4 regions of the Streptomyces sp. NPDC002018 genome follow, and region 1 is predicted to be linked to each of the others. Evidence: riboswitches for the same ligand, from Rfam matches in the RefSeq annotation. Region 1 holds a riboswitch; each other region holds the start of a gene.
What was found. Region 1 has a riboswitch for cyclic di-AMP ahead of ACFYYH_RS21065 (transglycosylase family protein). Riboswitches for the same ligand answer to the same signal wherever they lie in the genome.

Region 1 (7,034 bases):
CGCGGCGGTGGGCGGATCGCTGACGACGCCGTCCCGCACGAGATGCCGTTCGGTCAGCCGTACGCACCCGATGTCCACGGAACGGGCGGCCCGTACCCGGTCGTCACCGACGACGAACTCGGTCGAACCGCCGCCGATGTCCACGACCAGACAGCCGTCCCGGCCCGGCAGCTCCCGGGTGGCGCCGGTGAAGGAGAACTCCGCCTCCTGGTCACCGGTGATCACCTCGGGCTCCACACCCAGGATGTCCAGCACACCGCGGACGAACTCGTCGCGGTTCTCCGCGTCGCGCGAGGCGGAGGTGGCCACGAAACGGATCCGCTCGGCGCCGTACTCCTTGATGACGGCGGCGTATTCGCGGCAGGCCTCGAAGGTGCGCTCCAGCGCCTCGGGCGCGAGCCGGCCGGTACTGTCCACGCCCTGACCGAGCCGGACGATCCTCATCCGCCGGTCGAGATCGACCAGTTCGCCCGCCGCTCCCGCGCCGGAGGCGCCGTCCGGCGCGGTGATGTCGGCGACCAGCAGCCGGATGGAGTTCGTACCGCAGTCGATGGCGGCGACCCTGGTCACGCGCGCTCCTCCCCGGCCGTGGTCCCGGCGGCGCCGACCCCGGCCGCGCACCCGTCGGCCGCGGACTCGTCGGCCCCGGCCCCGGGTCCGCAGGGCGTCACGCACGGCCCCTTCGCCCACCACGGCGGCAGCATGGCCAGCGCCTCGTCCCCGAGCGGGTTCACGCCGGGTCCCGCCGCCAGCGAGTGGCCGACCAGGACATGCAGGCACTTCACCCGGTCCGGCATACCGCCCGCGCTGGGGAAGCCCTCCAGCACCTCGATGGCGTCCCGGCGCGCGAGATAGTCCTCGTGCGCGGCGCGGTACGCGGCGGCCAGCTCGGGATCGGCCGCGAGACGCTCGGTCATCTCCCTCATGACGCCGTTCGCCTCCAGCGTGCCGATGGCCGAGGCCGCGCGCGGGCAGGTCAGGTAGTACGTCGTCGGGAAGGGCGTGCCGTCGGGAAGGCGCGGGGCGGTCTCGACCACATCCGGCTGTCCGCAGGGGCAGCGGTGCGCGATGGCGCGCAGTCCGCGCGGGGGACGGCCGAGCTGTTCCTGGAACGCGGCGACGTCCGCCTCGGTGGGCTCGGTGCGTTCGGTCTGCGGAGGGGGGGTGTCCATGCCTGCCTTGGTTCTGCGGTCCTGGTGCCACGGTGCCGTACGCCGCGCGGATCGTGCGCCGGGTACGGGCCATGACCGATAACGGGTCGTGCCTGATACGAGTGGTGCCTGATACGGATGGTGCCTGATGCGGGCGGTGCCTGATGCGGAGGTCCACGGCCGACGGGCGGCGCCGCCGGTACGGCAAGCGCGCTACCGGTCCGGGCGGTCCGCGTTGTCCACGCCGTCCAGGACGTTCGAGTACCAGGGGCGCTCCGTGGCCTCCCGCTCCTCACGGCGCTCGCGCACCGCGTCCGGGTCGATCATGGTGTAACCGGTCTCCCCCGGCATCACGTAGTGGAGATGCTCGCGGGCCAGCCGCTGGATGTACGCGTCGTCCTGGAGCCGCGCCTTCTCGTCACGCAGCTCCTCGACCCGCTGTCTCGCCTCCCGGGTCTGCCGCTCCTGCTCGGCGATCTCGTTCCGCTGCGACACGTACTGCCGCATCGGATACGCGAGCGCCACCACCAGTGTGCACACGACCAGGGCGAGGAAGGCCGCCCGGCCGGTGAGACGGGAGCGGCGGTCCTGGCGTCGGTTCTGCGAGCGGTAGACACGCGCGGCGGTCTGCTCGCCGAGCAGCCTCAGCCTGGTCCCGGTGGAGAACCGGTCCCGGTTCCCGGCCATGGCTCGCCTCCCCTGTCACGTGCGTACGTCCCCGGACACGGTACGGGACCGGGAGCGGGGACGTACGGACGACGGGCGGGACGGGCGGGACGGCCGCCCCTGCCCCGCCCCTGCTCAGCCATGGGTCAGGCGGAGCGGAACCGCGGGAACGCGCTGCGGCCCGCGTACACCGCCGCGTCGTCGAGGATCTCCTCGATACGCAGAAGCTGGTTGTACTTGGCGACACGGTCCGAGCGGGCCGGGGCACCGGTCTTGATCTGACCGCAGTTCACCGCGACGGCCAGATCGGCGATGGTGACGTCCTCGGTCTCGCCGGAACGGTGGGACATCATGCACTTGAAACCGTTGCGCTGGGCCAGCTCGACGGCGTCCAGGGTCTCGGTCAGCGAACCGATCTGGTTGACCTTCACGAGCAGGGCGTTGGCGGAGCCCTCCTCGATGCCGCGGGCCAGCCGCTCGGGGTTGGTGACGAACAGGTCGTCGCCCACGATCTGCACCTTGGAGCCGAGCTTGTCGGTGACGACCTTCCAGCCGGCCCAGTCGTCCTCGAAGAGCGGGTCCTCGATGGAGACGAGCGGGTACGCGGCGACCAGCTCCTCGTAGTACTCGGTCATCTCGGCGGCCGAGCGCGACTTGCCCTCGAACTCGTACGAGCCGTCCTTGTAGAACTCGGAGGCGGCGACGTCGAGCGCGAGCGCGATGTCACGGCCGGGCACATAGCCGGCTTCCTTGATGGCCTCGATGATCAGGTCGAGCGCGGCGCGGTTGGACTCCAGGTTCGGCGCGAAGCCGCCCTCGTCGCCGAGGCCGGTGGAGAGCCCCTTCGTCTTCAGGACCTTCTTGAGGGTGTGGTAGACCTCGGCGCCCCAGCGCAGCGCCTCGGAGAAGGACTCCGCGCCGATCGGGGCGATCATGAACTCCTGGATGTCCACATTGGAGTCGGCGTGCGAGCCGCCGTTCAGGATGTTCATCATCGGGACGGGCAGCAGGTGCGCGTTCGGGCCGCCCAGGTAACGGAAGAGCGGGAGGTCCGAGGCCTCGGAGGCGGCGTGCGCGACGGCCAGGGAGACACCGAGGATGGCGTTGGCGCCCAGCGAGCCCTTGTTCTCGGTGGCGTCCAGGTCGATCATGGCCTGGTCGATCAGGCGCTGCTCGGTGGCGTCGTAGCCGACGAGCTCCGGGCCGAGCTGCTCGATGACGGCCAGCACGGCCTTCTCGACACCCTTGCCCAGATAGCGGTTGGCGTCTCCGTCACGGAGCTCCACGGCCTCGAACGCACCGGTGGAGGCACCGGAGGGGACAGCAGCACGGCCGGTGCTGCCGTCGTCGAGGCCGACCTCGACCTCGACCGTGGGGTTGCCTCGGGAGTCCAGGATTTCCCGGGCTACGACGACGTCGATGGACGGCACGAGCATCTCCTTCTGGGATGTGACGCTTGGAGTGCAGGGTCTCATTGGCCTTGCGGCAAGAGCCTAACCGCCTCCGGGCCACCGTTCGGCCGGTGCCCGCCCGCCAGGTCCTGTCCGGCGGAACTTCGCGGGCCCGAGCGCACCCGCGCACCGATGAGCACCCGCCCGGCCACGGCCCCGGACACGGCTCGGACACGGGCCGGAACGCACGGACCCCGGCCCGGCGCGTACGGGGGATCACGCGCCGGGCCGGGGTGGCCGGGGGACGGCCGGTGGGGGACCGTACGGGCCCGGCCGGCCGGGGCCCGGTCCTCGGGGCCCCGGCCGGTCGGGTCAGGCCAGGTCAGCGCAGGTGGAGCTGCTGGCCCGGGTAGATCAGATCGGCGTGGCCGACGATGTCCTTGTTCAGGTCGAACAGCTTCTTCCAGCCGCCCTTGACCTGGTGGGCCGCGGCGATCTTGGAGAGGCTGTCACCGGCCTTGACCTTGTACTCGCCGTCGCCCTTCTTGACCGTGGCGGCCCGGCTCTCGCCGCGCGAGGCGGGCTGCGCCTCGGTACGGACGGACGGCTGCCGGGGCTGTGTCCGCTCCCGCTTCGGCTGGGCCGGCCGGCTCTGCTGCTGGGCGGCCTGGTCGCCCGCACCGGAACCGGAACCGGAATTCGAACCCGAGCCGGAACCGGAGCCCGAACCGGACGAGCCGCCGTCGTACGCGGCGTTGGAGAGGTTCACCCCGCAGGTGGGCCACGCGCCCTTGCCCTGGCCTGCCAGGACCTTCTCGGCGACGGCGATCTGCTGGGACTTCGAGGCGAGGTCGGCCCTGGCCGCGTAGGAGGTTCCGCCGTAGGCGGCCCAGGTGGAGCTGCTGAACTGGAGTCCGCCGTAGTACCCGTTGCCGGTGTTGATGGACCAGTTGCCGCCGGACTCGCACTGGGCGACCCGGTCCCACTCGGAGGCGGTCGCGGCGGAGGCGGAGGTGGCGCCGATCAGCGGGACCGCGACGGCGGCACCGGTGATTCCGGCCAGTGTGGCGTAACGGGCGGTCCTGGACGGACGGCGGTGCTTGCCCTTGCTGGAACGCGGCATGGAAGATCCCCTCACCGACGCCTGCGAGGTGAGCTGTCGGGTTCGGGCCAAGTGAGTTGCCCGGCCGGATGCTCGCGCATCCGGCTCCACCCCGAGCCGGTCGGCGGCCGTCTCTCGACGGCCGGGCCCGGCACAAACCTGTGGGTCCCCCGCTCCTGCCTTCGGCGCATGACGCGACGACTACTCCCCCCGGCCGCCGGCAGGATTCGGCGTGACGGTCGACGGGGCCCGCGGTGCGAGCGGTTCAGACCGTAATCACAGGGCCGTGGGTTCTTCAAAGAAGCACATCAGGGAGAAAACACCCTTTAACACCCCTCCGGGTTTACGCATTTCCGCTGGTGGGAGCGGAAATCAGGGCAACCCGTAGCGCAAAACTCCCCAGTTGTGGCAAAGAGACCCTTGTCTCACTTGCACAGAAGCGGACATAGAGCGGCCAATCACCTGCTGGACCGGCGCCGCTTCAGGGCGCCGCCAGGGCCGCGGCCAGCGAGAACGAGGCAGGGGTGGCCCTTTGACCACCCCTCGTTCACCTCACAGCCAGCCGCCGGGCACCTTCTGGCCGTCGGCGACCAGCCAGTTGCGTTCGCTCGGCCGGTCGGCCTCGGCGGGAGCGGTGGTTTCCGCACGTTCTGTCAGGCGTTCCGTGGTACGCGACAGTCCGTCACCCCATGAGGCATGACGGCCGTATTCACGCTCTTCGTCCGCATTGCCGGTTACAGCCTCTTCCTGCGCCGCCTCACCGCGGTGCTTGCCCTTGGCCGGCTCCGTACGGCCGTCGGATGCGCCACCGGGGCCGTCGGAGACCGCGCCCTCCAGGCCCTCGACGCCGTCCGCGGAAGCGGAGGCTCCGGGTGTGGGCGCGGTGGCGGAACCGGAGGGGACCGGCTCACCCGGCCGTGCCGACGTCCCACCGGCGGAGGCGGAGGGCTTGGCGTCCGCGGCGCCGGAGGGGCTGTCCGTCGGGCCGGTGCCGCGGCCGTCCTTCGCGCCCCCCGTCGAGCCGGAGGCGCCCCCGAGGTCGGCACCGGGCAGCAGGGCGCCCGCCAGACCCGAGACCGACGCGCAGCTCGACCAGGCCTTCACACCCTCGGCCGCGAGCACCTTCTCCCCCACCGCTATCTGCTGGGAGCGGCTGGCGAGGTCGGGCCGGGCCGCGAACTCCCCGCCGCCGAAGGCGTCCCAGGTCTCCTGGCTGAGCTGGAGACCGCCGTAGTAGCCGTTGTCGAGGTCCGCGCTCCACATGCCGCCGCTCTCGCACTCGGAGACACGGTCCCAGGTGGAGCCGTCCGCCGCACTCGCGCCCGAGGCGGCGAACAGCGGGATGGCGATCGCCGACCCGGTCACCCCCGCGGCGACGATCAGGGCGGGGGCCTGGCGTGGTCTGCGGTGTCGGCCGTTCGCGGAGCGCATGCGCTTGCCTTCCGTGTGACTGTCGTTTCGACTACGGCGTGTTGCTGCTGAGTCGTCGGTGAACGTAGCGGTACTCGAACGTCTGTCACAAGTCGATGCAGCGGAGATCACGTGAAAGTCACATTCCTGATGGCCCGTCAGTTATATGGCGTCGATACACCGTCGCGCCGACGGTCGTCCGGTGGTGATCCGGCGCCGAATCCGTCAGTGGCTCATCAGCCGGACAATGGCGTGAACTGCACCGGAAGCGTGCGCAATCCACGCATGATGAGCCCTCCGCGCCAGCGCAAATCGACAGGATCCACGGCAAGCCGCACATCGGGCAGCCGGGTCAGCAGCGTCGCGAGAGCGGTCTGCCCCTCCAGGCGGGCGAGCGGAGCGCCGAGGCAGTAGTGGATGCCGTGCCCGTAGCCGAGGTGCTGATTGTCACGCCGTGCGAGATCGAGCGTGTCGGGGGACGTGAACCGCTCGGGGTCGCGGTCCGCCGCGGCGAGGACGACCAGGACGGGATCGCCCACCGCGATCCGCTGCCCGCCGAGCGTCACGGGCTCGGTGGCGTACCGCCAGGTCGCCAGCTCCACCGGGCCGTCGTGGCGCAGCAGCTCCTCCACGCCCGTCGCGAGCAGATCCGTCTCCCCCGCGTCGAGCGACCGCTGGAGCCGGGCGCGCTGCTCCGGGTGGCGCATCAGCGTGTGGACGCCGTTGCCGATCAGGTTCACGGTGGTCTCGAAACCGGCGAAGAGGATGATGAAGGCCATCGCGGCGGCCTCGTTCTCGGTGAGGTGCTCGCCGTCGTCACCGGCCCGGATGAGACCGGAGATCAGATCGTCGCCGGGGTTCTCCCTCTTGCGGTGGATGAGGTCGGCCAGATACGCGCGGATCTTCTTGACGGAGCGCGCCACCCCGCCGCGCGGGCCGCCGCCGTGGCGGATCATCATGCCCGCCCAGTCGCGGAAGTCGTCCTGGTCCTCGGCCGGCACCCCGAGCAGATCGCAGATCGCGTAGATGGGGAGCGGGAAGGCGAAGTCATGGATCAGATCCGCCTCCCCCTTCGCCGCGAAGCCGTCGATGAGCCCGTCGGTCAGCTCCTGCACGCGCGGCCCGAACGCGGCGATCCGGCGGGGCGTGAACGCCGTGGACACCAGCCGGCGCAGGCGGGTGTGGTCGGGCGGATCGATATTGAGCAGATGCGTCATGAGGTCGGCGTTCCGCTCCCCGGGGATCCCGGTCTTCCCCTTGGCGTGCGCCGCCGCCGCGTGGTGGACGGGGTTCTTGGAGAGCCGCGCGTCCGCG
Region 2 (7,034 bases), on a different contig from region 1:
CCAGGCGCCGTCGGCCTCGCCGACCTTCCTGCCGTCGCGGTACAGCGCGGCCGAACCGGTGTCGCCCTCGACCGCTTCGCCCCCGGTCCCCGCGCCGGCCGCCGCGCCCGTGCCCGTGCCCGAGGTGCCGATACCGCCGCCACCCGTGACCGTGCGCGACCAGTGGTCCGCCTCGGAGTCGGTGAACTCGGGGATCCGCAGCGCCAGTACATCGCCGGAGCGGGTGGAGACCAGCCCGGCGCCCTCGGGGGCCGCGGGCCGCACCACGGCGCCGAACCAGCGTTCGTCGCCGCGCTCGCCCGCCCGGTAGGCGCGCGGTGAGTCCTTCATGCCGGACGCCAGGGGCGCGTCGACGTCGAACGTCGTCGTGTGGTTGACGACATGCTGCCAGAGGGTGTCTCCGGAGCTGACGTACTCGGTGCGTTCATGACCCGTCGGGACGAAACGGGTGTACTGGTTCCAGGCGGTGTCCTGGTACGGACGCCAGCCGAACCGCTGCTCACTGGCCCACGGCGCGCCGCCGTTGTCCGCGTAGGTGGTGCGCACCTGGGCGCTGTTGCGGTCCGAGACGGTGTGCACCACCTGCTGGGGGATCCGCCCCGAGGACACCTGCATCACGTCGTAGAGATACGGGCTCTCGGCGGTGCCGGAGATCCCGACCGTCGCGGTGTGCCGCTGGATACGGGCCAGCAGCGCGGTGCCTCCGGTCTCGCTCACCCGGACGACCGGCACGGCGTAGCGCTCTCCCACCGGATTCCAGCGGGTCCACGGGTAGCGGGACGGGAACACCAGGAGGATTCCCTCGGCGCCGGCCTTCGCCGCCGCCTGCGCGAGGTCCCACTCACTGCCCCCGTCGTCACGGACGACGGCGAGCTTGCCGCGCACCCGGGAGGGACGGAGGTCGGGTGAGGCGACCGTACCGGCGTCCACCGCGGTCAGCCGTACGCCCTTGGCGCTGAACAGCGGTGAGGACGGCATGTAGTAGGGGTTGAGGCCGGTCCTCGTGCCGGAGACCTCCGTCTCGATCAGCGGGGCCACGAGCTGCCAGCGCGAGGCGAACTCGAAGGTTCCCTCGGTGACGGGCGCGGTGGGACTGACGTAGACGCGCCGGGCGATGTCGAAGAACATCACACCCTGGGTGAGGCTGTGTCCGTCGATCCGGCGGTAGGTCTGGTAGCTGACGATGCCGCGCTGTTCGGCGGGACGGGGGGTGCGGATCTCCACGGGGGTGGTCCGGCGCTCGTCCAGGGTGACGGACATGTCCTTGGTGACCTTCACCTCGGGCAGGACGACCTGGCGCAGTTCCTGCCCGTCCTCGGCGTCGTCGATCGTCGCGTGGCTGAGCTGGTACGTCCCCTCCTCCACCTCGGCGACGGCCGGCGAGAGGCTGGTGTAGTCGACGAAGCCGTCCGGTCCCCAGATCGTCGGCAGCGCCTCGATCCGCTTGCCGTGCAGGTCGAAGGTGTTGACGGTGAGCCGGTGCACCGGGCCGTCGACGACAAAGCTGACGGTGGTGTGCACGGCCGCTCCGCCGGCGGCGGGGGTGGCGGTGACATAGCCGTAGTAGTCACCGCGTTCGGCCAGGGACGGGTCGGCGCTCAGCGGAACCTCGGCGGTGGCGCCGGGGGCGATCTCCACCGCGTCCGTGCCGAGCCGGAGCGCGCCGCTGCGGAGCGCGCGCCCGCCGGTGGTGGCGAGTTGGGCCGTCAGCCGGAGCGAGAGCCTGGTGGCGGAGGTGTTGGTGTAGCGGACGGTGGCGGTTCCTGAGCCGTCGGCCTGGGCCTTCGCGGCGCTCGTGCCCGCCTGGAAGGGTCCCAGGGCGACCGTGCCGGTCGCGGTGAGCGGGCCGAGCGCGGCCGCCGCCAGATCGATCCGGCCGCCGCCCTGCTGGGCCGGCTGCTGGCCGGGCACCGTACGCGCGGTGCTGACCAGGGCGTCCTTGAGACGGTCCGCGCGCCAGTCCGGGTGCTGCTGGGCGAGCAGAGCCGCGGCGCCCGCCACATGCGGGGTGGCCATCGACGTGCCGGACGCCGCCACGTAGTACGGGTCGACGGGGTCGCCCATGGTCGTCCCGGTGGCGCGGGCGGCGACGATACCGACGCCGGGCGCGGTGACATCGGGCTTCACCGCGCCGTCGCCGAGACGGGGGCCGCGGCTGGAGAACGGGGCGAGCGAGTCGTCACGGTCGACGGCGCCGACCGTGAGCGCCGCGTCCGCCGCGCCGGGGGAGCCGACCGTACGGTCCCCCATCTCCCCGGTGTTGCCCGCCGCCACGACGAACAGGGCGCCGCTGGCCGCGGTGATCTCGTCCAGCGCGTGGCTCATGGGGTCGGTGCCGTCGGTCGGGGCGTCGGAGCCCAGACTCATGTTGATGACCTTGGCGCCCTCGGCCGCGGCCCACTCCATGCCCGCGATGACCTGCGACTCGGTGCCGTAACCGTCGTTGCCGAGCACCTTGCCGATCAGCAGGCCGGAGTCCGGGGCGACGCCCTTGCGGGTGCCGCCGGACGCGGCGCCGCTGCCGCCCACGGTGGAGGCGACATGGGTGCCGTGGCCGAAGACGTCCTCGGTCCCGCCGCTGCCGGAGAAGTCCTTGGACCCGACGACCCGGCCGGCCAGATCGGGGTGCGTCGTGTCGGCGCCGGTGTCGAGGACGGCGACCTTGACCCCCTGGCCCCGGTAGCCGGCGGCCCAGGCGGCGGGGGCGTTGATCTGTCCCGTACTGCGGTCCAGGACGGCGTTCACCTTGCCGTCCAGCCAGACCTTGGGGGTGACCCGGAGAGCGCTGGTGCCCCTCGCGTCCCCGGCGGGGGCGAGCGTCTTCCAGAATCCGCCGAGATCGTCGGCGGGGACCCGCAGTGAGCGGGCGCCGATGCTCGCCAACTGCCGTGAGGGTGCGGAGTCCTCCTGGAACCCGGACAGGGAGCGCAGGGTCTCGGCGGCCCGTGCCCCGGCGGGCTGGGCGACGATCAGGGGCAGCGCGTCGGTGTGCGCCTCGTCGTAGCCCTGGGAGACCAGCGCGGTCACATCGAACAGTTCCCGGTCCAGCGTTCCCGCGGAGACCAGGTCCATGACGTCGGACGGCAGTACGGTCAGCCGGCCGTCCTGCTCGGCGGTCCGGAAGAGGATGCCGTTGCGGCCGGGACCGGGCAGGACCGAGGCCGAGCGCTTTCCGTCCGGGCCCGTGCTGAGCGTCACCCGGTCACCGGTGATCAGCCGCACCGTCACCGGGGTGCCCGCCGCGGCGGACCCGGGGGATCCGGGGGATCCGGCGGGCCCGGCGGGCGCCGTGTCCTGGGCGGAGGGACGGGCGGAAACCGGCCCCACAGCACCCACGGTCATCAGCAAGGCTATGGATACCGCCGCCGTCAGGCGGATACGTCTCATCTGTCCAGCCCCTTCGTTCTACTCCGCTGTCACGCGCTGTTGGACAGAATCTGGTAGCGCCGGAGGGGCTGTCACTGCTTCGCGGTGGCGTGGTTGAGACATGTCCCAACCACGCCACCGCGGCGAACGGCGGTCGAGGACCGCGAAACGCGCTGGCCGAACGGCTGTTCAGGACCGCGGAACGTGTCAGTCGAGGAGGCGGGCGCGCAGCCGCTCGCGGGTCTCGGGGGCGAGTCCGAGACCTTCGGTCAGATAGGCGTCGGTGCTGCCCCAGGTCTTCCCGATGGTCTCGAAGGCCGCCGCCAGATACTCGGCACGCGCGTCGAAGAGCGGGCTGAGGAGGTCCATCACCTCGGTGGACGTACCGGAGGGCGAGTTGTCGCTGCGCCGGACCACATAGCGGCGGTGCGGGTCGTTCGACTTCAGATAGTCCGCCTCGATCGCCCCGGGCTCCACCCCGACCGCGAGCAGGGCCACCGCGATCGAGAGACCGGCCCGGTCCTTGCCCGCCGCGCAGTGCATGAGCGCCGGGGTGCTGTCCTCGGCGAGGGAGTGCAGGACACGGCTGTGCTCGGCGGTGCGTTCCCTGATGATCGCGCGGTACGAGTCGGTCATCCGGGTCGCCGCCCGGCCGTCCGCGAGGAGCGAGCGGAGCTGGTCCAGATCGCCGCCCCTGACCATCTGCCAGAACTCGGCGCCGTCGGCCGGGTCGGTGAGCGGGATGTTCACATGGCGTACGCCGGGCAGCTCCACGTCCGCGCCGTCGAGCTTGAGATCGGCCGCATTGCGGAAGTCGAAGATCGTGTGCAGTCCGAGGGACGCGAGAAAGGCCGCGTCGGCGGCGGTGGCACTGGCGAGATGGCCGCTGCGGAAGAGCCTGCCCGGCCGCACCCGCCTGCCGTCCGTGGTGGGCAGTCCTCCGACATCACGGAAGTTGCGCACGCCGGCCAGTTCGGGCTCTGTCGACGGGACCTGCTGCGTCACGGCCTGCTCCTCCGTGTCTGCCGTCGGCGCGGCTCGCCGACGCTGTCGACCTCTGACCCTACGACACCTGTTCGGGGAGTAATTCGTTCGGATGACGGGAATCCGATGGGACTATTCGGACATTTATCGCGGTTGAATAGCACTCAACGGTGCATCTGTCCGTATTGAGCCATTCCTCATAACCTGCCCCGGTCATGACCGAGTTGGTCTCCCGGCCGTGACCAGGATCATATCCGTGACGTTCCGTGGCGATGCCATGTATTCGAATTCCCTGTCCGGCGCGGAGTTCGGAGTCCGTTATCCACGCAGGGTGACCGGTAAACCCGGGTTAAATGCGAGTGCGCCTTGTCGACGGAAAAGGATCGCTTGTACCGGTAGTGCCACTGGGCCTACGTTCACCCTCAATCCGAGCGGAACGCCGAATCCTGCCGCCGCTCGGAATTCGTATCCGACCAGCAACGCGTGGCAGGAGCGGGGGACCCAGGTAGTACGCCGTCCCGGAAATCCGGACGGCTCGGGGTGAAGTCGCTCAGCATGTGCGACCGGGCATCTCCAGTCCGAACCCGACAGCTCACCTCGCAGGCGCCGGAGAGGAATTCGCCATGCCCGCGAAGGGTAAACACTGCCGTCCCAAGTCCAGCTCGGTATCGCGCGGATTCATCGCCGCCGGCACCGGTGGAGCCGCCATCGCGCTTCCGCTCATCGGCGCCACCGGCGCGCACGCCGCCGAGAAGGCCGCGCCCGCCGCCGCGCCCGAGGCCGTCTCCCAGCAACAGCTCGGCGGGGAGCAGGCCGGCGCCAAGAAGGCCGTCGCGAAGAAGGGTGCCCACAAGACGCGGACCTACACCGTGGTCGCGGGCGACTCCCTGTCCAGGATCGCCGTCAAGCAGCATGTCCGCGGCGGCTGGGAAAGGCTGTACAAGGACAACCGCGAGGCCGTCGGCTCCAACCCCTCACTCATCCACCCCGGACTGGAGCTGACCATCCACGGGAAGGGCGCGGGCAAGGGCCACTCCAAGCCCCCGGCCAAGCCCTCCAGCTCCTCGGGCGGATCCACCACCACGCCGGCCACGGCCGACCCCGCGCCCCAGCCGACGGACGAGGCGACCGAGGCGCCGGCCGAGAGCGGCTCCGCCGGCTTCACGCTGCCCGTCGACGGCATCCGCACCAGCACCCCGTACCACGCCTCCGGCAGCAGTTGGGCCAGCGGCTACCACACGGGTGTGGACTTCGCGGCGCCCTCGGGCACCGTGGTGAAGGCGGTGGCCGACGGCACGGTCGTGACGGCGGGCTGGGGCGGCTCGTACGGCAACCAGGTCGTCATCCAGCACAGCGACGGCCACTACTCGCAGTACGCGCATCTGTCCTCCCTCTCCGTCTCCGAGGGCGAGAGCGTCAGCGAGGGCCAGCAGCTCGGCCTCTCCGGCTCCACCGGCAACACCACCGGTCCGCACCTGCACTTCGAGATCCGCACCGGACCGGAGTACGGCTCGGACATCGACCCGCTGGCCTATCTCCGCGACCACGGCGTCAACATCTGAGGCGTACACCGCCGTTGTCCCGGTACTCCGTCTCCGCCCGGCGCTTCCGTGCCGGGCGGAGAACGTGGGGCATATTCCCGCTTGGTCGAAAATTGACCGATGGCATATCTCACCCCTCGTCAACCCTTCCTTACGGTCGCGTAGGTCACATCTGCGGGTGAAAGATGTGCTCTTGTGGCAGACGATTCGAGATCAAGAAGAAGAGGCGTATTCGGGTCGTACACGGCGATCGGTGACAGCTTCACGGAGGGCGTGGGCGATCCGGGACCCGATGGACACTATGTCGGCTGGGCGGACCGGCTCGCGGTTCTGCTCGCCGACCGGCTGGCCGATGGACGGGCCGACCGGCCCACCGGTCCGGTGCCTGGCGCGACGGCCGTCCCCGGTGCCCCGGCGGACACCGTGCACGGGGACTTCCGCTACGCGAATCTCGCCGTACGCGGCCGGCTCCTCGACCAGATCGTCACCGAGCAGATACCCCGCGCCAAGCGACTCGCCCCCGATCTGGTGACGTTCTGCGCCGGCGGCAATGACATCATCCGGCCAGGCACCGACCCCGACGATGTCGCCGAGCGCTTCGAGCGGGCCGTCGCCGATCTCACCGGGGCGGTCGGCACGGTCATGGTGACCACGGGCTTCGACACCCGGGGCGTCCCCGTACTGCGCCATCTGCGCGGCAGGATCGCGACCTACACCGCCCATGTGCGGGCCATCGCCGACCGCTACGACTGCCCCGTGCTCGATCTCTGGTCCCTCAAGTCCGTCCAGGACAGGCGGGCCTGGGACGGCGACCGGCTCCATCTCTCCCCCGAGGGCCACACCCGGGTCGCGCTGCGCGCCGCGCAGGTGCTCGGCCTCGATGTGCCCGCCGACCCCGACCAGGTCTGGCCGCCCCAGCCACCGCGCGGCAGCTTCGAGGTGCGGCGCGACGACATCAACTGGGCCCGTGAGTATCTGGTGCCCTGGATCGGGCGCAGGCTGCGCGGGGCATCCTCCGGAGACCATGTCGTGGCGAAGCGCCCCGACCTGCTGCCCCTGCACCGGTGAGGCCGGGGCGGCCCAGGCCCTCCGCGACAGATCCCGTCCGCCCGCGCGGCGGACGGCGCCCTGCCCGGCACAGGG
Region 3 (7,034 bases), on a different contig from region 1:
GCGTGCGCGGCGGGCACGAGAGCGGTGGAGGTGGCGGGCCGGATCTCCTCGGCACGCACCACCGAGTACGTACGGGACCTGCTGCACCGGCTGGAGCCGTACGGGGACGAGCCCCGGGTCGTCGAGCTGCGGGAGCGCGCCCGCCCCCTGCTGGTGGCTCCCGCGTAGGCCCGGTCCGCCCGCTCCCGCCGGCGCTCGCGCACCGGACTGTCGATTCGTGGTTTAAGCACGTTGTCGGCGGGCCAGTGCACTATCGGGGTGGGAGGTGGCGCGCGCTATGGGCGGACGCGTGGGATTCGACTGCGACGTGCTGGTGATCGGCGGCGGGATCGTCGGTCTGTCGACGGCGTACGCGGTCACGCGCGCCGCGCCGGGCACCCGTGTCGTGGTGCTGGAGAAGGAGCCGGGCCCCGGACGCCACCAGACGGGCCACAACAGCGGGGTGATCCACAGCGGTGTCTACTACCGCCCCGGCTCGCTCAAGGCGCGGTACGCGGTGCGCGGCTCCGCCGAACTGGTCAAGTTCTGCGCCGAGTACGGCATCGCGCACGAGATCACCGGCAAGCTGATCGTCGCGACCGAGCGGGACGAGCTGCCCCGGCTGCACGCGCTGGTCCAGCGCGGCAGGGAGAACGGCATCCCGGTGCGGGAGCTGGGCCCGGCCCAGATCACCGAGTACGAGCCGCAGGTGCGCGGTCTGGCGGCGATCCATGTCGGCACGACCGGGGTCTGCGACTTCCTCGCGGTCGCGGAACAGCTCGCGGAGTCCGCGGGCGCGACGGGCGCGTCCGTGCGGTACGGCGCGGAGGTCACGGCCGTCGACCGCCGCCCCTGGGGTGTCGCGGTCCGCACGGCGGCCGGGGAGGTGGTCCGGGCGCGCGTCCTGGTGAACTGCGCGGGGCTCCACTGCGACCAGGTGGCGCGGCTCGCCGGGGACGACCCCGGGATGCGGATCGTGCCTTTCCGGGGCGAGTACTACGAGCTGGCCAGGCCCGGCCTCGTCCGGGGGCTGGTCTATCCGGTGCCCGATCCGGCGTTCCCGTTCCTGGGGGTGCATCTGACCCGGGGCATCGACGGGGCCGTCCATGTCGGGCCGAACGCCGTCCCGGCGCTGGCCCGTGAGGGGTACACCTGGAAGACCGTACGGCCCGCCGAGCTGGCCGGCACGCTCCGCTGGCCGGGCTCCTGGCGCACGGCGCGCAAGCACTGGCGGCAGGGCGCGGGCGAGCTGCACCGCTCGCTGTCGAAACGTGCCTTCGCGACGGCCGTAAGGAGACTGCTCCCCGCGGTCAGGGACGCGGATCTGCGTCCGGCGGCGGCCGGGGTACGGGCCCAGGCGGTGCTGCGGGACGGCACCCTGGCCGACGACTTCCTGATCAGGCAGCGGCCCCGTACGGTCCATGTGCTGAACGCCCCGTCCCCGGCGGCGACCGCGTCGCTGCCGATCGGCCGGGAGGTCGCGAGACGCGCGCTGGCGGTGCTGGCGGAGGACTGAGCGGGGCGGGACGGAACGCCGGGGGACTGAGCGGCGCGGACGGGAACGGCGGAGGACTGAGCGGCGCGGACGGGAACGGCGGAGGCGGGGCGTCCTGGGCACGGGCCGCACCGGGGCGGGCAGGCGGAGGCACGGCCGGGCGGCGGCGAGCGCTCCGTGGAAGCCGCGAGCGCTCCGTAGAATCGGTCCCATGGTGGCCGAAGGACCGGCCGCCGTGTCGCCGAGCGCGAGAAGACCGGGATGACTGAGCGGGATGACTGAGATGGCCGAGGCGACCGAGCCGACCCTGGCGACCACCGAGCCGGCCGCGCGGACGGCGGAGGCCGTGCGGGCCGCCGGGAGCGGCGGGGCCGGAGGGCCAGGCGCGAGCGGCACGGCCGCCGGGGCCTCCCACACCACTGCCTCCCGCACCACTGAAGGGGCCTCCCCCACCGACGACGGGACCTCGCGGACCGCCGACGAGGCCTCCCCTGGCGCTGACGGGGCGTCCCGCACCACCGACGAGGCCTCCCCTGGCGCTGACGGGGCCTACCTCGCCGACAGGGCCGGGGACCGCATGATGAGCCGGATGTTTCCCGATGGCGCCGGGCCCGCCGCCGATCCCGCGGGCTCGCACTTCGAGCGGCGTATCCGCAGCTTCCAGCCCCGTCGCAGCCGGGTCACCCCGGGCCAGGCCGACGCGCTGCGCCGGATGTGGGCCGCCCGGGGCCTGGACATCGACGGACAGCGGGTCGTCGATCCGTCCGACCTGTTCGACGGGCTGCCGGTCGTCCTGGAGATCGGCTTCGGGATGGGCGAGGCCACCGCGCGCATGGCCGCGGACGACCCCGGCACCGGCATACTCGCCGTCGATGTGCACACCCCCGGCCAGGGAAATCTGCTCCGGCTCGCGGAGGAGAACGGCCTGTCCAACATCCGGGTGGCCAACGGCGACGCGATCATCCTGCTCAGGGAGATGCTGCCGCCCGCGTCCCTCGACGGACTGCGGGTCTACTTCCCCGACCCCTGGCCCAAGAAGCGGCATCACAAACGGCGGCTGATCCAGCCGGAGTTCCTCACGCTGGCCGCCGGACGGCTGAAGCCCGGGGCCGTGCTGCACTGCGCGACCGACTGGGAGCCGTACGCCGAGCAGATGCTCGCGGAGCTGACGGCCCACCCGGCCTTCGAGAACACCGTGCCGGACGGCGGATACGCGCCACGGCCCGCCTTCCGGCCGCTGACCCGGTTCGAGGGCCAAGGACTCGACAAGGGTCATGTGGTGCGTGATCTGCTGTTCCGCCGCGTACCGGAACCGCCGCCGTCCGTCTGACGGAGTCCGTCGGGCCGGCCGGACGGGCGCGCCGGCCGGCCCGCAGCGGCCCGGTGGGCAGAGGCCCGGGTGACGGACGGCCGGTGGGCAGAGGCCCTGTGGACGGACGGCCGGTGGGCGGGCCCCGTCGGCGTAACCCGCGTAACCCGCGTAACCCAGGTAACCCGCGTAACCCGCGGTAGGGACACAGGCACCATCGTCAGTGTCCGAGCTTCTCGTTAGGGTCATCGGGTGTCGGAACCCACGCAGCAGCGCCTCGAACCGGGCCCGGCGATCCCCGTCTACGAGCGGCAGCAACAGCTCGGTGACCTGTGGACCGCCGTGCCCGAGCCTGCCCGCAGGCGCTATCGGCCGCGCCGCGCGTTCTGGCGCCACCGGGCGGTGCGCGCGGGGGCCGTGATCACGCTGCTCGCCCTCTGCGGCCTGGTGATCCTCGCGCTCGTACGGGACCAGACCGGCACCCAGGGCTTTCTGGTCGGCCTCGGGCTGGCCGTGCTGCCCGTCCCGCTGCTGATCGCGGCCTTCCGCTGGCTGGACCGGGTCGAACCGGGCCCCTGGCGGAATCTGGTGTTCTCCTTCGCCTGGGGCGCCTTCGCGGCCGCCCTCGTCGCGATCATCGCCAACACCTTCGCGACCCGGTGGATAGCCATCGCCACCGCCGACCCGGCGGGCGCGGAGTCCCTCGGCGCCACGGTGATAGCGCCGGTCGTGGAGGAGAGCGCCAAGGCCGCGGCGATCCTGCTGCTCTTCCTGTTCCGCCGACGGGACTTCAACGGACTGGTCGACGGGGTCGTGTTCGCGGGCTTCACCGCCACCGGCTTCGCCTTCACCGAGAACATCCTCTATCTCGGCAGCGCCTTCGGCGAGGACCGGAGCGCGGGCTTCTCGGGGCTGGCCTCCGTGACGGCCGCGACCTTCTTCGTACGGGTGGTGATGTCACCGTTCGCGCACCCGCTCTTCACCGTGCTCACGGGCATCGGCTTCGGGCTGGCGGCGATGGCGGCCCGCCGCCAGAGGATCCGGCGGTTCGCCCTTCCGCCGCTCGGTCTGGCGCTGGCGATGGGCATGCACGCGCTGTGGAACGCCTCGTCGTCGCTCTTCGGCCCGTTCGGCTTCTACGCCGTGTACGCCGTGTTCATGGTGCCGGTCTTCGGCCTGCTGACCTGGCTGGCGATCTGGAGCCGGCAGCGCGAGCTGCGTACGGTCGCGGCCGAACTGCCCGCGTACGCGGCGGCCGGCTGGCTGCCGTCCGCCGCGCCCCAGGCGCTCTCCTCGATGCGGGCGCGCACCATGGCACGCGATTTCGCGGGCCGTACATACGGGCCCGAGGCCTACAGGTCGGTCGGGGAGTACGAGACGTTCGCGACGTCCTTGGCGTTTCTGCGCCACCGCGCCCGGCGCGGCAGCGTCGGCCCGGACTTCGTCGAGCGTGAGCAGGAGCTGCTGCACCATCTCTGGCAGCGCCGGGACATGGCGGGGCCCGCGCTCACCTATGCGGCGCGGGCCACGGGGCGGGTGCGGGTGCCACCGCCGTACATCGACTACGACGGCTACAACCCGTACCGCCAGTACTGACGAAGGGAGCTCGGCCCCGGGGGGGGCGGGCCGACTCAGGCAGTCATCCGGCTCAGGCAGTCATCCGGCTCAGGGAGTCAGGCCCTTGCTGCGCAGCCAGCTCATGGGGTCGATGCCGGAGCCGCCCGGGGTGTGGACCTCGAGGTGGAGATGCGGCCCGGTGACATTGCCGGTCGCGCCGACCCGGCCGATGGTCTCGCCGGTGGTGACCTTCTGACCGGCACTGACGGTCATCGAGGACTGGTGGCAGTACCAGATCTCCGTACCGTCATCCAGTTCCAGGATGGTGCGGTAGCCGTACGAGCCCGACCAGCCGGCCGAGGTGACCGTGCCGCCGTGCACGGCCTTGACCGGGGTGCCGGTGGGGGCGGCGAAGTCCAGGCCGGTGTGGTAGCCGGAGGACCACATGGAGCCGGACTCACCGTAGGTGGAGGTGATCGTGTACGAGGAGGTGGGAAGGGAGAAGCTGGCGGCCAGCTTCGCGAGGCGCTCCGCCTCGGCCTTGGCTCTGGCCTCCGCCTCGGCCTTCTTCTTCGCCTCTTCGATCTTCTTCTCGGCCTCGGTCTGCTGCTTCTTGGCGAGTGCCGCGGCCTGCTCGGCCGCCGCCGCCTCCGCGGCCGCCTTCTCCGTCGCGTCGGCCTCGTTCTGCTGCTGCTCGGCCTGCTGGAGGATCCGGGCCCGCAGGGCCTCGCCCGCGTCCGTGGCGCCCTGTTCCGCGTCCGCCGTGGTCATTCCGGCGGTGGTGAGCGGGGCGCTGGCCAGCAGATCGGGCTCGGCCTCGTCCGCCGCCAGCGAACCCATGCCCGGCAGCGACTTGGCGTCGGGGAGATTGTCCGTGATGGCGTCGGGCAGGGATATGGAGACCGCGGGCTTGTCCTGCGCGGTGGCCATGCCGCCCGCGCCGACGGCGGCTATGACGCCGACGCCGAGGACCGTGGAGCTACGGGCGAAGCCGTTGCGCTGCTTGCCGACGCGATGCCTGCCGCGTACCGGGCGTACGGACTCCTCGGTCGGGTTCCACTCTCCCCAGGCCCGCTCCGGCTGGTCGCCGAACGAGGGGGTTTCGAAGGGGGCGGTGGGGGCAGGCTGATTGGACGCCACTGAGGCGCACTCCTTTCCTTCCTTCTCGCCTACCGGGTTAGCTGACGGGTTCGGAGCAGGAAGGTCTCCTACGGATGCCCTCCGCCGCACAAGGCAGCAAAGAACGCCCGATTCACCCCAATGTGTGGTTCCCCGGTTCCCTTGCGGGATTCGGCGCGTGAGCACGGCGCCGACTCTTACGTCGGCTGGGACGACCGCGCTGCGTTATCGAACGTTAATAGAGACCAGGCCTTTATTCCAAGCTGTTCCCTGTGATCATTAACAACTTCGCAACGGACACACCAGGGCACATGCACACGCAATCGGGCGAGCTGACTGCCTTTCAGTACACCGCGCATACCTGACGGTATGTCAAATGTTATGCGGAGTGATACCTCACGATCACATACGGTGGCCGCCCCCGGACCGCGCCCGGGTCGCCTCAGGGGACGAGAGGTATCGTCCTGCGCCGTTCCGGCTGCCCCTCCGTGGGCCGGTTCACCGCCAGCAGCGCCATGTCGTCCTGGCTCCCGCCGCCCGTGTGCAGCCGTACGTCGTCGATCAGCGCCTGGAGCAGTTCGTCGGGCCCCTGGAAGATCCGGCCGTCCAGCCGGTCGCGCGGAACGTAGAAGACACCATGGGAATCGCGCGCCTCGGACAGTCCGTCCGTGTAGAAGAGCAGCGTCGACCCGGCCGGGTACCCGGCCTGTTCCGCGCGGTCCGGCCACGCGCCCAGTTCGCTCATCCCGAGGGGCAGCGCCGGGTCACGCGTCTCCAGCATCCGTACCCGCCCGTCCTCGCACATCAGCAGCGGATCGGGATGGCCCCGGTTGACCAGCCGCACCACACTCCCGTCGTGCGGGATCTCGGCGAGCACGGCCGTGGTGAATCCCTCGTAGGCGTCCAGCCCGCCCCGTCTGCTCCCGTCGCGCGTGAGCGCCCGCTCCAGCCGCTGCGCCACGCCCTCCAGCGAGCTCTCCTGCTCCGCGGCCTCGCGGAAGGACCCGATGACCACCGCCACCGCCTCGACCGCCTCCAGCCCCTTCCCCCGTACGTCCCCGACCACCAGACGTACCCCGTACGGCGTGTCCTGCACGGCGAACAGGTCGCCGCCGATGAACGCGCCCTCCTGCGCCGCCTCGTACCGCGCGGCGATACGGAGTCCGCCGATCCGCTCGGCGGGTCTGGGCAGCACCGCCCGCTGAGCGGTCTCGGCGATGATCCGGGCCGACGCGAGCCGCTGCCCGCTGCGGCGCAGCACACCGCCGATGTACAGCGCGAGAAGAGACACGATCACCACCGTCAGCAACTCGCTGACCGACTCCAGCGAGTTGAGCGAGTTGGTGTAGAGATGCATCGACAGCTCGGCGAAGATCGCGGCGATGCTGACCAGCAACGTACCGGCCAGCGGATAGAACGGCGCCGCGACCAGGGGTGAGGCCGCGTACAGGGGGGCGGCGGTGACCCGCGTCGGGGTCGAGAGATCGAGGACCACTCCGACGACGATCACGAGCACGGGGAGAAAACGCACCAGCCGACGGCCCGTGCGGATACGGCTGCTCGGCATCAGCGTGC
Region 4 (7,034 bases), on a different contig from region 1:
GGCGGGCTCGTGGGTGAGCCCGCCGAACATCACATGGCTCATCCGGTCGAGCTGACCACGCGCCGCCGCGTTCAGCTCCGGGTGGTTGTAGCCATGGACCGCCGACCACCAGGACGCCATGCCGTCGATCAACTCGCTCTGCCCCTCGACGGGTTGGGCGAGCCGGAGCCGGACCCCGGACGCGGACTCCACGACCAGCGGCTCCACACGGCCCGGCATCGGGCCGTACGGGTGCCAGACATGGGCCCGGTCCAGGGCCAGCAGGTCGGCCGGGGACAGCTCAGGCATTGGGCGCCAGATCCGTACCGGCGCCCCGACGGCGTACGGCGACCAGATCCGTACGCGCCGCGGGATCGCCCGCCGCGGGCGGGGCCTGCCCGGCGGCCGCCGCGGCCGTACGCTCCGGCACCGCCGTGCCGCAAGCGCCCGCCTCGGACTCGCCGCCGCACGGCCCGCAGCCGCCCGCCCGGTGCTCGGGAAGCGTCGTGGTGTCCGCGCCCTCCACCTCGAAGCCCGCGTCCGCGATCATCTCCAGGTCGGCCTTGCCCTCCTGGCCCTCACTGGTGAGGTAGTCACCGAGGAAGATCGAGTTGACGAGATGGAGCGCGAGCGGCTGCATCGAGCGCAGATGCACCTCACGCCCGCCCGCGAGCCTGACCTCCACGTCCGGGCAGACGAACCGGGTCATCGCCAGAATGCGCAGACAGCGCTGCGGGGTGAGGTTCCACTCCTTCGCCAGCGGGGTGCCCTCGAACGGGATCAGGAAGTTGACCGGGACCGAGTCCGGGTCGAGCGCGCGCAGCGAGAAGACCACATCCACCAGGTCCGCGTCGCTCTCCCCCATACCGGCGATCAGACCGGAACAGGCGGACAGCCCGGCGGCCTGCGCCTGCCGCACGGTGTCGACCCGGTCGGCGTAGGTGTGGGTGGTGGTGATGTCCCCGTACGTGCTCTCGGACGTGTTGAGGTTGTGGTTGTACGCGTCGGCGCCCGCCGCGCGCAGCCGCTCCGCCTGCCCGTTCGAGAGCAGCCCGAGACAGGCGCACACCTCGACGCCCTCGTTCTGCTCCTTGATCGCCTCGATCGTGCGGGACACCCGGTCGACATCACGGTCCGTCGGTCCGCGTCCGCTCGCCACCAGACAGACGCGCTTCGCCCCGCCCGCCACACCGGCCGCCGCGGCCTTCGACGCCTCTTCGGGCTTGAGCCAGGTGTACTTGAGGATCTCCGCCGTCGATCCGAGCCGCTGCGAGCAGTACGAGCAGTCCTCGGGGCACAGACCGGACTTCAGATTGACCAGATAGTTGAGTTTCACCCGCCGCCCGAACCACTGGCGGCGCACCTTCCCGGCCGCGGCCACCACGTCGAGCAGATCGTCGTCGGAGGTCGCCAGTACGGCGAGGGCTTCTTCGCGGGTCGGCGGCTCGCGCCGCAGGCCCTTCTCCACCAGCGTCTTCAGCAGGTCCATGATGCCGATCCTGGCCTATGCGAGCGTCGCGAAGCCAGGGAGGAACACGACAACACCACCGGAACGAAGTGTGTGCATGGCCACATCCTGACCCGGTCCGGCCACGGTTAAAGTCTGTGCGCACCCTACAAAAGGACCGCACCATGGCGCAGGATCCCTTCGACTGGACCGACGACGAGGCGCGCCGCCGTGAGAGGGCGGGCCTGGTCCGTACGCTCCGCCCGCGCCCCGCCGACTCCGCCCTGCTGGATCTGGCGAGCAACGACTATCTGGGGCTCGCCCGTCATCCCGCGGTGACCGGTGCGGCGGCGGACGCCGCCCGCCGCTGGGGTGCGGGGGCCACCGGCTCCCGGCTGGTCACCGGCAGCACGGAGCTGCACACCGAACTGGAGCGTGAACTCGCCGCGTTCTGCGGTTTCGAGGCCGCGCTCGTCCTCTCCTCCGGCTACGCGGCCAATCTCGCCGCCCTCACCGCGCTGACGGCCCGTGACTCCCTGCTGGTCTCCGACGCGGGCAACCACGCCTCCATCGTGGACGGCTGCCGGCTCTCGCGCGCCGAGACCGTGGTCGTACCGCACGCGGAGCCCGGCGCCGTACGCAAGACACTCGAAGCGCACCCGGGGCGGCGGGCGCTGGTGGTGAGCGACGCGGTGTTCTCGGTGGACGGCGACGCCGCGCCGCTGGCGGAACTGGCCGGAATCTGCCGTACCGGGGGAGCCGCCCTCCTGGTCGACGACGCGCACGGTCTGGGTGTGCTCGGCGAGGGAGGGCGGGGCACGGCACACGCCGAGGGGATCGCGGGGACGGCCGGTGTGGTCGCCACCCTGACCCTCTCCAAGTCCCTGGGCAGCCAGGGCGGTGCGGTGCTCGGCCCGGCCCGGGTCGTCGAGCATCTCGTCAACGCCGCGCGGACGTTCATCTTCGACACGGGGCTGGCACCGGCGGCGGTGGGCGGCGCGCTGGCGAGTCTGCGGCTGCTGCGCGGGGAGCCCGGCAGGGCGGACCGCGCGCGCGAGGTCGCCCGTACGCTGCACCGGCGGCTGACCGGCGCGGGCCTGACCGTCGCGCCACCGGACGCCGCCGTCGTCTCCGTACAGGCGCCGTCACCGGAGGCGGCCGTGCGCTGGGCGGCCGACTGCCGGACCGGGGGGCTGGCCGTGGGCTGTTTCCGCCCGCCGTCGGTGCCCGACGGCATCTCCCGGATCAGGCTCACCGCGCGTGCCGATCTGACGGACGATCAGATCGGCGCGGCGGTACGGACGATCACCGCGGCCGCGCCCGTGGGCGCGACCGCGGCCTGAGTGTCCGCCCGGCCGGAGGGAACCGGCCGGAAGGACACGGCTGAGCGGGCGGAACGAACCGAGCGGGTGCCACGGTCAGTCGGTGAATGTCTCCTCCCGCAGAGAGGCGACGAAGGACGTCCACGCGGCCGCGGAGAACGAGAGATGAGGCCGTGTCACGTTCTTGGAGTCCCGTACGGCGAGTACATCCGCGCCGGTGCGCGCGGACTCGACGCAGTTGTTCGCCCCCGTGCTGTGGCTGCTGCGCCGCCAGACGGCGGCCGGGGCCACGGCTGTTACCGGGGAAGTCGTCGGAGGAGAGTGGTGTGTGTGGGGGATGGAGGATGGAGTCTGGACAGGGGGCTGTGCGAGGTAAGCGGACATGATGCTCCCTACGCGCCGTCGCCGATCCCGGCGATGAGATCCAATGATTCCTGGGGCGGGAGGGCATGCGCCTGCATCGTGCGGAACGCGGCGCCGTACGCCTCGAGGTCTTCTTTCCGCTCCAGATAGAGGCTATTCGTCAAATGGTCGAGAACGACCAAATCCAGATCAGTAATGTGCGGGAAGGAGAAGACAACGAAAGGACCTGTGAGCCCGACATAGCCGCCCGCGGTGAACGGAAGTACCTGGAGACAGACCTGCGGAAGCCGGGCCACCTCGGACAGACGCCGTAATTGGCCCCGCATCACCCCGGGTCCGCCCACCTCGCGCCGCAGCACGGCCTCGTCCAGCACCGCGTGCAGTTCGAGCGGGGTCGCGGAGTGCAGCACCTCCTGGCGGGCGAGCCGCACCTCGACCAGGGAGTCGACCGTCGTGGCGGGCAGACCGACCAGCGCCGCCCTGGTCACCGCCCGCGCGTAGTCGGGTGTCTGGAGCAGCCCCGGCACCACCGAGGTCTCCAGCGTACGGGCCGTGGAGGCCTGTGACTCCAGGCTGATGAAGTCCCGGTACCGGGGCGGGATCACCCCGCCGTACGCCTTCCACCACCCCGGCCCGCCGTCCGTGATGCCCGCCAGGGCGCCGAGCAGGGTGCGCAGTTGCGGATCGGTGATCCCCAGGGCGTCGAGTAGCGCCACCAGGTCCTCGTCCTTCACCCCGCTGACACCCGTCTCGATCCGGCTCACCTTCGACTGGTGCCAGCCGAGCAGCCGCGCGGTCTCCCCGCTCGTCAGTCCCGCCCGCTGGCGCAGCCTGCGCAATTCCTCCCCGAGCCTGCGTCGGCGTACCGCCGGAATATGCCGCATGATAAATCCCTTCCCCGGCCCTCTCCGGTAAGCGTCTCGTACGCGCCCAGTGCGCCGCGGCGGAGAAGTTATCTTTTCGCCGCCCAAATACGGTCTCGCGTAGCAGAGTTCACCACTTCGAGCGACAGATATATGCAGATCTCGGTGGATGGCCCGTGTGAACGGCAGGATGAGTGGCACGCTGAGCACAGTCCGAGGCCGTCCACGCAGGCATCCGCACTGCGCCGGAGTCAGGTCCGGGCGGGAAAGGGACGGCGTCGCCATGGCAGACCATCAGGAAGCATCCATCACGCTGCCGAGCGATCCCGCGTCGGTACCGGCGGCGAGAAGATATGTCGCCGACCTGCTGAGGGAGTGGGGCCTGCCGGGGGACGCCGAGACGGCCGACACGGTCCGGCTGATCGTCTCCGAACTCGCCACCAACGCGGTGCAGCACACCTTCGGCCAGTCGCCCACGTTCACCGTCGAGATCGCGCTCGACCGGGACGAACAGCTCCGTGTCGGTGTCACCGACAGCCACCCGAGCTGGCCGCAGCGGCTGCCGGTGGCGGCGCAGCAGGACAACGGCCGGGGCATGGTGATCGTCCGCTGGCTGGCCCTGGAGGGCGGCGGGGCCGTGTCCGTCACGCCGACCGCGGAGGGCGGCAAGACGGTCTGGATCGCACTGCCCTGGACGGTCCCCGTCCAGAGCTGACCCGACCGCGCCCGGCCGCGCCCGACCGCGCCCGGCCGGGGACGGGCCGGGCGCGGCCGAACGGTGTGCCGTGTCCCGCCCCGCGAGGGACGGGACACGGGGTGTTCCGTTGCGGCCTGGGACGGGCCGCGTGAGTCCCGGGCGCCGGCCGGCGGCGCCCAAGGGGCGTTCCGTCCCCTGCCGGTGGGGGACGGAACGGTCGTGTTCCGCTGCGGCCCACCGCGGGCCGCGTGTGTTCCGTGTGCCGGTGTGCACCGGCGGCGTGTGTTCCGTCCGGTCCCGTCGTCCGGGCCGGACCGTCCGGACCGTTCGGACCGTCCGGTGTATCCGGTGTATTCGGTGTGACGGTGTTCCGTGGGCCGGCCCGCGCGGGTCGGCCGTGCTGTGGGCCGTGCTGGACCGGCAGGGCGCGCACCGGCCGGTCCAGGCGTACCGCGCTCAGTTCACCCGGCCGTACAGGACATTCCGGGTCCAGATCCGTTCGAGCCTCACCAGGGCACCGGTCTTCGGCGAGTGCCAGATCTTCCCGCGGCCCGCGTAGATGCCGACGTGGTAGACGTAACTTCCGTAGTGGAAGAACACCAGGTCGCCCTTGCGCCGGTGGGAGGCCGAGACATGGCGGGTTCTGTTGTACTGCTGCTGAGCGGTGCGCGGGAGCTTCTTGCCCGCCTTCTTGAACGAGTAGAGCGTCAGGCCCGAGCAGTCGAAGCGATGGGGTCCGGTGGCCCCCCACTGGTACGGAGAGCCTTCCTTGGAGGCGGCCACGCGGAGCGCCTTGACGGCACGTGCGGCGGCATGGGCCTCGGTCGTCGCGCCGGGGGCCAGTATGGTGCCCCCGACCGTCGCGAGGGTGAGGACCGATACGGCACCGGCCCGGGAGAGCAGAGACGGGACATATGTCTGCGCATTCATGCGCAACCCTTCGTCAGCCGCCTGTGAAGGATGACCTGTCGGGTTCGGACAGGCGAAGATGCCCGGCCGCGTCAGCGGCTTCACCCCAAGGAACGGCCATACACGCGTACACGGCCGTCCCGTACTGCTCGGGTCCTCCACTCCTGCCGATCCACTTCTGTCGACCAGACATCCGGAACGGCGGCAGGACTCGGCGTCCGCCCGGACCGCCCCGCCGGGGGTGGCGGGGGCTTGTCGTCCCACGGATCTTGACTCGTTATCAGATGATTTCCGAGGCGAAACGAGGATATGTGAAGTTCGTCACGTCTGATCCGTACGGGTGGCGGAGCGGTGTGTCGGGCCGGGGGTCCGAGGCCTGATGAGGCCCGTACCTGCGCGGGAGTTGGGCCGCGCTTCCCGTGCCCGGCCACTTCGCGCAACTTGCGTCCCCCGGCGCGTCCAGAAGATCCATACCCCGAAAGGCCGAGCCGTTCCCGTACGGACGCGTCCATACGGGAACAGACACGGGCTCATGTCGTGTCTTCGGGCGGCATGGTGACGCGCCCGGCGCGTCGCTCCCCGTCAAGTACCCGCAGGGCGCGGGCGAGGGTCGTGGCGTGCAGTTCGGTCTCACCGCGCAGATGCATCGCCGTCAGCGCGTCCCGTAGTGCGACCGCTTGCGCGGGCAGCGCCTGGGCCGCGCGCAGTGCGCCGTAGGTGTCCGTGCCGCGCGCCGGGTTGATCCGCCCCAGCAGATCGAGGATCTGGAGAAAGCTGTCGACGAGATCGCCCTCGGCGCGGGTCAGCGCGGGCAGCGGAGGAAGCTCCGGTGGCAGCATCGGCGTGTCACCGCCCACCGGGGGAGCCGAAGGGGTGTGCCGCGCTGGGGGCCGGCCTGCCGAGGGACGTCTTGCGGTTCTGGACCACGTGGTCGACCAGACCGTACGCCTTCGCGTCGGCCGCGGCGAAGACCCTGGCCCGCTCGATGTCCCCGGCGATTCGCTCCTCGCTCCGGCCGGTGTGCCGTACGAGCAGGGACGCGAGCATGCTCCGCTGCCGCAGCAGTTCCTCCGCATGGATCATCAGATCGGACGGCTGGCCCCGGACGGGCTCCTCGATGGCGGGCTGCTCGATGACGACCCGGGCTCCGGGCAGCGCCATCCGCTTGCCCGGGGTGCCGGCCGCCAGCAGGACCGCCGCGGTCGAGGCGGCCTGGCCGAGGCAGGTCGTCTCCACGTCGCAGGTGACGAGTTGCATCGTGTCGTAGATCGCGGACATGGCGCTGAGGGAGCCGCCGGGCGAGTTGATGTAGAGGCAGATGTCCCGGTCGGGCGCCGCGTACTCGAGATGGAGGAACTGCGCGATCACATCATTGGCCGCGGTGTCGTCGACCGCGGTGCCGAGGAAGACGATCCGCTCCTCCAGCAGCTTGGAGTACGGATCGAGGGTGCGGG

Region 2: it holds a riboswitch for cyclic di-AMP, as region 1 does, so the genes downstream of both, ACFYYH_RS02080 (peptidoglycan DD-metalloendopeptidase family protein) here and ACFYYH_RS21065 (transglycosylase family protein) in region 1, are expected to answer to the same signal.
Region 3: it holds a riboswitch for cyclic di-AMP, as region 1 does, so the genes downstream of both, ACFYYH_RS32730 (M23 family metallopeptidase) here and ACFYYH_RS21065 (transglycosylase family protein) in region 1, are expected to answer to the same signal.
Region 4: it holds a riboswitch for cyclic di-AMP, as region 1 does, so the genes downstream of both, ACFYYH_RS15960 (C40 family peptidase) here and ACFYYH_RS21065 (transglycosylase family protein) in region 1, are expected to answer to the same signal.

The regions. Positions count from the first base shown of each region.
Region 1 covers NZ_JBIASO010000012.1:90,443-97,476, forward strand. Annotated here, with positions in the region: gene ACFYYH_RS21045 (exopolyphosphatase) at 1-570, opposite strand, end outside; gene ACFYYH_RS21050 (DUF501 domain-containing protein) at 567-1,172, opposite strand; gene ACFYYH_RS21055 (septum formation initiator family protein) at 1,365-1,838, opposite strand; gene eno (phosphopyruvate hydratase) at 1,964-3,253, opposite strand; gene ACFYYH_RS21065 (transglycosylase family protein) at 3,591-4,331, opposite strand; cyclic di-AMP (ydaO/yuaA leader) riboswitch at 4,335-4,508, opposite strand; gene ACFYYH_RS21070 (transglycosylase family protein) at 4,863-5,741, opposite strand; gene ACFYYH_RS21075 (cytochrome P450) at 5,957-7,034, opposite strand, start outside.
Region 2 covers NZ_JBIASO010000001.1:486,280-493,313, forward strand. Annotated here, with positions in the region: gene ACFYYH_RS02070 (S8 family serine peptidase) at 1-3,387, opposite strand, end outside; gene ACFYYH_RS02075 (tyrosine-protein phosphatase) at 3,574-4,371, opposite strand; cyclic di-AMP (ydaO/yuaA leader) riboswitch at 4,778-4,969, shown strand; gene ACFYYH_RS02080 (peptidoglycan DD-metalloendopeptidase family protein) at 4,974-5,912, shown strand; gene ACFYYH_RS02085 (SGNH/GDSL hydrolase family protein) at 6,087-6,959, shown strand.
Region 3 covers NZ_JBIASO010000033.1:13,638-20,671, forward strand. Annotated here, with positions in the region: gene ACFYYH_RS32710 (MFS transporter) at 1-168, shown strand, start outside; gene lhgO (L-2-hydroxyglutarate oxidase) at 278-1,495, shown strand; gene trmB (tRNA (guanosine(46)-N7)-methyltransferase TrmB) at 2,052-2,804, shown strand; gene ACFYYH_RS32725 (PrsW family intramembrane metalloprotease) at 3,036-4,379, shown strand; gene ACFYYH_RS32730 (M23 family metallopeptidase) at 4,449-5,480, opposite strand; cyclic di-AMP (ydaO/yuaA leader) riboswitch at 5,492-5,646, opposite strand; gene ACFYYH_RS32735 (PP2C family protein-serine/threonine phosphatase) at 5,902-7,034, opposite strand, start outside.
Region 4 covers NZ_JBIASO010000008.1:247,591-254,624, reverse strand. Annotated here, with positions in the region: gene ACFYYH_RS15990 (adenosylmethionine--8-amino-7-oxononanoate transaminase) at 1-288, opposite strand, end outside; gene bioB (biotin synthase BioB) at 281-1,468, opposite strand; gene ACFYYH_RS15980 (8-amino-7-oxononanoate synthase) at 1,612-2,769, shown strand; gene ACFYYH_RS15975 (DUF397 domain-containing protein) at 2,845-3,039, opposite strand; gene ACFYYH_RS15970 (helix-turn-helix domain-containing protein) at 3,141-3,995, opposite strand; gene ACFYYH_RS15965 (ATP-binding protein) at 4,258-4,689, shown strand; gene ACFYYH_RS15960 (C40 family peptidase) at 5,128-5,601, opposite strand; cyclic di-AMP (ydaO/yuaA leader) riboswitch at 5,604-5,794, opposite strand; gene ACFYYH_RS15955 (hypothetical protein) at 6,111-6,419, opposite strand; gene ACFYYH_RS15950 (ATP-dependent Clp protease proteolytic subunit) at 6,427-7,034, opposite strand, start outside.